Linked DNA regions of Verminephrobacter eiseniae EF01-2. The protein of the gene in region 1 interacts with the protein of each later gene in a pairwise test. Links are inferred from orthologs where the notes say so. Each region holds a gene or a part of one and is shown in the gene's direction. Other genes may lie near its edges.

Region 1 (3,775 bases):
CGCCGCGCCCGACTTTCCCGACATGCTGCACGAAGTGGCGCGCGCGCGCGAACTCGACCAATTCGCCAGCGAGCATGACGCGCAACTGACCTTCATGCTGCGCGCGCGCGAAGCCGCCTGGAGCCCCGGCTACGTGCAGCAAAACGCCGCGCGCCTGGGCTTCGTGCCCGGCGCCATGCCGGGCCGGCTGGTGCTGCCCGCCAGCCAGCCGGGCGCGCCGCCCATGCTCACGCTCAGCTATGACACCCAGGCCGCGCTGGCCGACGACCCCGACCAGTCCGCCCTGCGCGACATCAGCCTGGGCCTGGACGTGGCCCAGATCGACCGCACCGAACAAGCCTTTGCACGCCTGCGCGACGTGGCCGCCGCGCTGTGCGAAGCCATGGACGGCGCACTGTGCGACCAGCATGGCCAGCCGCTGCCGGCAATGGCCATGGAGCCTATCGCCGCCGACCTGGAGCGGCTGTACGACCAACTCGACGGGCGCGATCTGTCCGCCGGCTCGGCACTGGCCCGGCGCCTGTTCAGTTGACACCGGAGGCGCCCGTGGCCGACCCCCTGGATCATTGCCCGGACCCGGCGCAGATGGACCCCGCGCAGGCGGACGCCAGGATCCGCGCACTGCGCGAGCAACTGGTTCACTGGGCCCACCAATACCATGTGCTGGACGCGCCCAGCGTGCCCGATGCCGAATACGACCGCGCATTCCAGGCCCTGCAGGCCCTGGAGGCCGCCCACCCGGCGCTGATCACCCCGGACTCGCCGACCCGGCGCGTGCAGGGCGCGGTGCTGCAAGGACTGACCCCGGTGCGCCACGCGCTGCCCATGCTCAGCATCCAGACCGAAACCGACACCGGGGCCGGCGGCGCGCAAGCCTTCGACGCCCGCGTGCGGCGCGAACTGGGACTGACCGACGCCGACCCGGCCATCGAATACGTGGTCGAACCCAAGTTCGACGGCCTGGCGATGGGCCTGCGCTACGAAAACCGCCGCCTGGTGCAGGCCGCCACCCGTGGCGATGGCGAGATCGGCGAAGACGTGACGCACAACATCCGCACCATCCGGCAGATACCGCTGGGCCTGCCCGACGACGCCCCTGCGCTGCTGGAAGTGCGCGGCGAGGTCTACATGCGCCGCGCCGACTTCGACGCGCTCAACCAGCGCCAGCGCGCGCAAAGCGGCAAAACCTTTGTCAACCCGCGCAACGCCGCGGCCGGCGCAGTGCGCCAGCTCGACGCCAACATCACCGCCCAGCGCCCGCTGCGCTTTTTTGCCTACGGCCTGGGCGCCGTCACCGCGCCGGGCGAAGGCGGCCCGGCATGGCGCACCCACTACGCGCTGCTGCAAACCCTCAAATCCTGGGGCTTCCCGGTCGCAGAGCAGGTCGGCATCGCGCATGGAGCAAGCCAACTGGCGGCATTGCATGAGCAGATCGGCGCCCGCCGCGACGCGCTGCCCTACGACATCGACGGCGTGGTCTACAAAGTCAACGCGCTGCAACTGCAACGCGACCTGGGCTTCAAAACCCGCGAACCGCGCTGGGCCGTGGCGCACAAATACCCGGCGCAAGAGATGCCCACGCGCGTCGAAGGCATAGAACTGCAAGTCGGCCGCACCGGCAAACTCACCCCCGTGGCCCGGCTCGCGCCGGTATTCGTCGGCGGGGTCACGGTGACCAACGCCACCTTGCACAACCTGTTCGAGATCCGCAAAAAACAGGTGCGCGTGGGCGACACCGTGACCGTGCGGCGGGCCGGCGACGTCATCCCCGAGGTGGTCGGCGTGCTGCCCGGCCAGCGGTCGGCCTACGTCGCCAACTTCCGCATGCCCGCCCACTGCCCCGTCTGCGGCAGCGCCGTGGTGCGCGAAAAAGGCGAGGCCAACCACCGCTGCACCGGCGGCCTGTTCTGCGCCGCCCAGCGCAAAGAAGCCCTGTTGCACTTTGCCGCGCGCCGCGCGCTGGACATCGAAGGGCTGGGCGACAAACTGGTAGACCAACTGGTCGACGCCGAACTGGTGCGCGGCCTGCCCGACCTGTACCGGCTGGACCTGGTCGCCCTCAGCGCGCTCGATCGCATGGCCGAAAAATCGGCGCAAAACCTGCTCGACGCACTGGAAAAATCGCGGCAAACCACCTTGCCGCGCTTCCTGTTCGGCCTGGGGCTGCGCCATGTCGGCGAAGCCACGGCCAAAGACCTGGCGCGCCACTTCGGCACGCTCGACGCCATCATGAACGCCAGCGTCGAGCAACTGCTGCAAGTCAGCGACATCGGCCCGGTGGTCGCGCAAAGCCTGCACTGCTTCTTCCAGCAGCCGCACAACCGCGAAGTGGTGGCGCAGCTACGCGCCTGCGGCCTGCGCTGGCCCGAAGGCGCGCCCCCCGAGCGCCCCGCCCAACGGCTGGCCGGCAAGAGCGTGGTTCTGACCGGCACCTTGCCCACCCTGGGCCGCGACGCCGCGCGCGACCTGCTCGAAGCCGCCGGCGCCAAAGTCACCGGCTCGGTCAGCAAAAAAACCAGCTACCTGATCGCCGGCGCCGAAGCCGGCAGCAAACTGGCCAAGGCCCGGGAACTGGGCATCCCCGTGCTGGACGAGGCCGGCATGCTGGCCTTGCTGGCCGGCGAGTGAAGCGCCACGGCGCGTTCGCGCCGGCAAAGCCCGCAGCGCAGCCGTCCGCCGGCTTGCCGGAGCACCCGCGCAGGATGCGGATGTGCCGTGCCAGCCCGGGCAAAGCCATGGGGGCGCCGCAGCCTTCGATCAGGTGCGGATGCAGAAACGGCGTGGCAGAGACGGCGTGGCAGAGACGGCGCCTGAAGCGTCAGCGCGCTGCGCCAGCGTTGCGCACCATGGCCAGGGCGCGGCACAGGTCGGCCCAGGCGGCGGCCTTGGTGTCCGGCGAGCGCAGCAGGAAGGCCGGGTCGTAGCTCACCACTGCCGGGCAAGCCGCCAACTGGTGCGGCCCGGCGCGCAAGCGCCCCAGCGGCTCGGTGCAGCCCAGCGCCGCGCGCGCCGCCACATGGCCCAGTACCAGCACCAGCGCCGGCTGCAGCGCTGCCACGGTGTCGGCCAGGGCGGCCGGGATGTCGGCGCTAGCCAGTGTCGCGTCACCGATCATCTGTCGGTCTGCGCTGGCCATCGAAGCGCATCGCGGCGTTGCATCGCTTGCCAATACGCTCGGTATGGGCTGCGCGATGTGCCTTGCGCTGCGCTCCGATGGCTGCGCGCAGCCTACGACATCTGATCGGTGACGCGACACTGGCTGGCCAGGCCCCGGGCGCTCCAGCGCCGCCAGGAACACGCGCGGGTGCCGGTGCAATTGCATGGCGCGCAGCATGTTGTCCAGCAGCCGTCCGGCAGCACCGCCCAGGGGTTCGGCGGGCGTCAGGCTTTCGGCCACGATCAGCCAGCCGCTGCCCAGGCCGGCAGGCGTTTGTGCCGGGTCCGCAGCGGGGTAGAGCGCTTGCGCGGCGTGCAGTTTCAGTGCCCCGAAGGTCAGTGCCACGGGGGTGGCACCTGCCGCAGGCGGGGCCGCTGCGTCGCCGTGCCGTGCCGGCGCCGGGGAAGTCCTGCGCCCGGCGCGGGGGCGTTCCGCCACCGGCGTGGCGGCTGCGGGGGGCTGCGCCGGCGCCGGCGCGGATGCAGCAGCGGTTGCGGCGACGGTCGCGGGCGCAGCCGCAGCTACTTGCGGCGGGTCCCAGACGGTGATCCCCATTTCTTGCAGCATGGCGCGCTGTCGCGCATCGAGGTGAAGGCTCATACGGACGGGCAAATGGTG
Region 2 (4,082 bases), 3.7 Mb from region 1 along the record:
TCAGCGCCGCGCAAAAGGCCGAACTGGCGGCGTTGGCCGAGCGCACGGCGATCGTGCTGGCGCCCAACATGAGCGTGGGGGTGAATGTCACGCTCGGGCTGCTGCAAATGGCCGCGCGGGCCTTGGCCACGGGCTACGACATCGAGATCGTCGAAGCGCACCACCGCCACAAGGTGGATGCCCCCTCCGGCACGGCGCTGAAGATGGGCGAGGTGATAGCGCAGGCGCTGGGGCGCGACCTGAAGGACTGCGCCGTCTACGCCCGCGAAGGCGTCAGGGCCGAGCGCGATCCGTCGAGCATCGGTTTTTCCTCCATTCGCGGCGGCGACCTCGTGGGCGAGCATATGGTGCTGTTTGCCGGCATCGGCGAGCGCATCGAGATCACGCACAAATCTTCCAGCCGCTCCACCTACGCGCAGGGCAGCTTGCGCGCGGTGCGCTTTCTGGCGGGGCAGGGCACGGGCATGTTCGACATGTTCGACGTGCTCGGCCTGCACTGAGGCGGGCCGCCCTGCCGCGCGCCGGCCTGGCGGCACGGCCCCACCCCTTGAGCACCGACGCAGCCCCCATGCAAGACAAATACTCCCCCCAAGATATCGAGCGCGCAGCGCAAGACGACTGGCGCGCCCGCGACGCCTACCGCGTGACGCAAGACGCCGGCAAGAAGAAGTTCTACGCCTGCTCGATGCTGCCATACCCCAGCGGCAAGCTGCACATGGGCCATGTGCGCAACTACACCATCAACGACATGCTCACGCGCTACCTGCGCATGAACGGCTACAACGTGCTGATGCCGATGGGCTGGGACGCCTTCGGCCTGCCGGCGGAAAACGCGGCGATCAAGAACGGCATGCCCCCGGCCCGGTGGACGCGCGAAAACATCGCCTACATGAAGCAGCAGATGCAGGCCCTGGGCCTGGCCATCGACTGGAGCCGTGAGCTGGCCACCTGCGACCCCGGCTATTACAAGTGGAACCAGTGGCTGTTCCTGAAGATGCTGGACAAGGGCATTGCCTACCGCAAGACCCAGGTCGTCAACTGGGATCCGGTCGACCAGACCGTGCTGGCCAACGAGCAGGTGAACGAGGGCAAGGGCTGGCGTACCGGCGCCGTGGTCGAAAAGCGCGAGATTCCCGGCTACTACCTGAAGATCACCGACTACGCCGAGGAACTGCTGGCCTTCGTGACCGACGATCGACTGCCCGGCTGGCCGGAGCGCGTCAAGCTGATGCAGGAGAACTGGATCGGCAAATCCGAGGGCCTGCGCTTTGCCTTCCCGCACGATGTCCGGGGCGACGATGGCGCGCTGATCGGCGGCGGCCGGCTGTACGTGTTCACCACGCGCGCCGACACCATCATGGGCGTGACCTTCTGCGCCGTGGCGCCCGAGCATCCGCTGGCCAGCCATGCCGCCAAGAGCAACCCGGCGCTGGCCGCCTTCATCGACGAATGCCGCAGCGGCGGCACCACCGAGGCCGCGCTGGCCACGCAAGAGAAAAAGGGCCTGCGCACGGGCCTGTACGTCACGCACCCGCTGACCGACGAGCCGTTGGAAGTCTGGGTCGGCAACTATGTGCTGATGGGCTATGGCGACGGCGCCGTGATGGGCGTGCCGGCGCACGACGAGCGCGACTTTGCGTTCGCGCTCAAGTACGGCATCGAGATCCGGCAGGTGGTGCTGGTCGATGGCGAGCATTTCGACTACCGCCGGTGGCAGGACTGGTACGGCGACAAGCAGCGCGGCGTGACCATCAACTCCGACAGCTTCAGCGGCCTGCACCACAAGGAAGCCGTGCAGGCCGTGGCCCATGTGCTGGAGCAAAAGGGCCTGGGCGAGAAGAAAACCACTTGGCGTTTGCGCGACTGGGGCGTGAGCCGCCAGCGCTACTGGGGCACGCCGATTCCCATCATCCACTGCGACCAGCATGGCGCCGTGCCGGTGCCGGAAAAGGACCTGCCCGTGGTGCTGCCGCAAGACTGCATCCCCGACGGCACGGGCAACCCGCTGCACAGCCATCAGGGCTTTCACGCCGGCGTCACCTGCCCGGTGTGCGGCAAGAGCGCGCGCCGCGAGACGGACACCATGGACACCTTCGTCGACAGCGCGTGGTACTTCATGCGCTATTGCGACCCGAAGAACGATCAGGCCATGGTGGCCGAGGGCACCGACTACTGGATGCGGGACCCGCAGCAAGCCACTGGCGGCAGCGGCATGGACCAATACATCGGCGGCATAGAACACGCCATCTTGCACCTGCTGTATGCGCGCTTTTGGACCAAGGTGATGCGCGACCTGGGCCTGGTCAAGGTCGATGAGCCTTTCAACCGGCTGCTCACGCAGGGCATGGTGCTCAACCACATCTACAGCCGCCGCAACGACAACGGCGGCCGGGAATACTTCTGGCCACAGGATGTGGAGCAAGTGCACGACGCGGCGGGCAAGATCATCGGCGCCAGGCTGATCCGCGCCGTGGGGGATTGGCCGGCAGGCAGCGCCATCGATTACGAAGGCATGGGCACCATGTCCAAGTCCAGAAACAACGGCGTCGACCCGCAGGAACTGATCGGCAAATACGGCGCCGACACCGCCCGCCTGCACACCATGTTCACCGCCCCGCCCGAGGCCGCGCTGGAGTGGAACGACGCCGCCGTCGAAGGCAGCCACCGCTTTCTGCGCCGGGTGTGGAACTTCGGCCTCCAGTTGCATGCCGCCGGTATGACGGCAGCCAGCGCAAGCCTTGCCGGCGCCGGCGCACCGCAAACCCGCAACCCCCCGGCGTTTGGCAAACCGGCCAAGGCCCTGCGGCGGGAGATCCACCAACTGCTGCGCCAGGTGGACTATGACTACCAGCGCATGCAGTACAACACCGTGGTCTCGGGCGCGATGAAGATGCTCAACGCGCTGGAAAACTTCAAGGCCAGCGACCCGGCCAGCCAGGCGAGCGACCCACTGGCGCTGACCGAAGGCTTTGGCATCCTGCTGCGCTGCCTGTACCCGGTCACGCCGCATATCGCGCACAGCCTGTGGCGTGATCTGGGCTATGCAGCCGCTGTGGGCGAACTGCTCGACGCGCCCTGGCCGCAGGTCGATGGGCAGGCACTGGTGCAGGACGAGATCGAACTGATGCTGCAGATCAACGGCAAGCTGCGCGGCTCGATCCTGGTGCCCGCGCAGGCCAGCCAGGCCGCCATCGAGCGCATCGCACGGGCCAGCCCGGCCGCCTTGGCCGCAGGGGCGGTGCCCAAGCGCGTGATCGTGGTGCCGGGCCGGCTGGTGAACCTGGTGTTCTGACCGATGAGGAACCGGCGCGCATTGCTCGCCCTGGCACCGGTGGCACTGCTGCCCGCCTGTGGTTTCCACCTGCGCGGCCTGCCCGAATTCGGCTTTGCCTCGCTGTACATCGAGGCGCCCTCGGGTTCGCTGCTGGCGCAGCAATTGCAGCGGGCACTGGAAGGCGCGGGCACCAAACTCCTGGTGCTGCGCGAGCCGGCCGCGTTGGCAAGCGCGCAAGCCATCCTCGACCTGCTGCAAGAGCAGCAAGAGCGCGTGGTGGTGGGCCTGTCCGCAGCGGGCCAAGTGCGCGAGATGCAACTGCGCTTGCGCGTCCGGTTCCGGCTGCGCAACCCCCAGGGCGTGGCGCTGATCCCCGAGACCGAACTACTGCTGCAGCGCGACATCAGCTACAACGAAACCATCGCGCTGGCCAAAGAGACCGAAGAAGCCCTGCTGTACCGCGACATGCGGACCGACCTGGTGCAGCAGTTGATGCGCCGCCTGGCGGCCGCCAAGCGCTCCTGAAGCAAGACCTCGGGGCACGCTCGGGCGCTGCGCGGCCGCCAATGCACTCCCGCTGCGCGGCCGAAGTCAGGCCAAGGCCCTCAAGCCGGGATTGGAATGCATCGACCCTCCCGCAGATGAGCATTCACCCGTGCAAGCACCCGCACCGTCACCCCCAACGCCCAAACCACCCCACCCCTTGGAGAATATGGTGGCCCAAGGCCAAGCAACCCGTGCAGCGAGCAGCGAGCAAGGGGCCATCGCTCTACGGCGAAGTTACGGCGAAGCAGCGGAAGACTTGTCC

The links.
Region 2: the proteins of ligA (region 1) and leuS interact in binary tests that used the Escherichia coli proteins (3 or more experiments, as listed by UniProt). The link is inferred for Verminephrobacter eiseniae EF01-2 from one-to-one orthologs.

What each region holds. Positions count from the first base shown.
Region 1 is NC_008786.1:4,929,687-4,933,461, reverse strand. The notes cover bases 119-3,106. They hold ligA (NAD-dependent DNA ligase LigA), read left to right. Parts: upstream 119-585; coding sequence 586-2,628; downstream 2,629-3,106. Other genes in these bases: VEIS_RS30850 (uracil-DNA glycosylase family protein), read right to left, coding at 2,819-3,106; VEIS_RS21600 (cell division protein FtsZ), read left to right, coding at 119-532. In the rest of the region: more of VEIS_RS21600, read left to right, coding at 1-118; more of VEIS_RS30850, read right to left, coding at 3,107-3,757. UniProt on the Escherichia coli protein: DNA ligase that catalyzes the formation of phosphodiester linkages between 5'-phosphoryl and 3'-hydroxyl groups in double-stranded DNA using NAD as a coenzyme and as the energy source for the reaction.
Region 2 is NC_008786.1:1,191,005-1,195,086, forward strand. What follows is about bases 198-3,492. They hold leuS (leucine--tRNA ligase), read left to right. Parts: upstream 198-568; coding sequence 569-3,292; downstream 3,293-3,492. Other genes in these bases: dapB (4-hydroxy-tetrahydrodipicolinate reductase), read left to right, coding at 198-500; VEIS_RS05285 (LPS-assembly lipoprotein LptE), read left to right, coding at 3,296-3,492. Outside these bases: more of dapB, read left to right, coding at 1-197; more of VEIS_RS05285, read left to right, coding at 3,493-3,799; VEIS_RS05290 (pilus assembly protein), read right to left, coding at 4,055-4,082.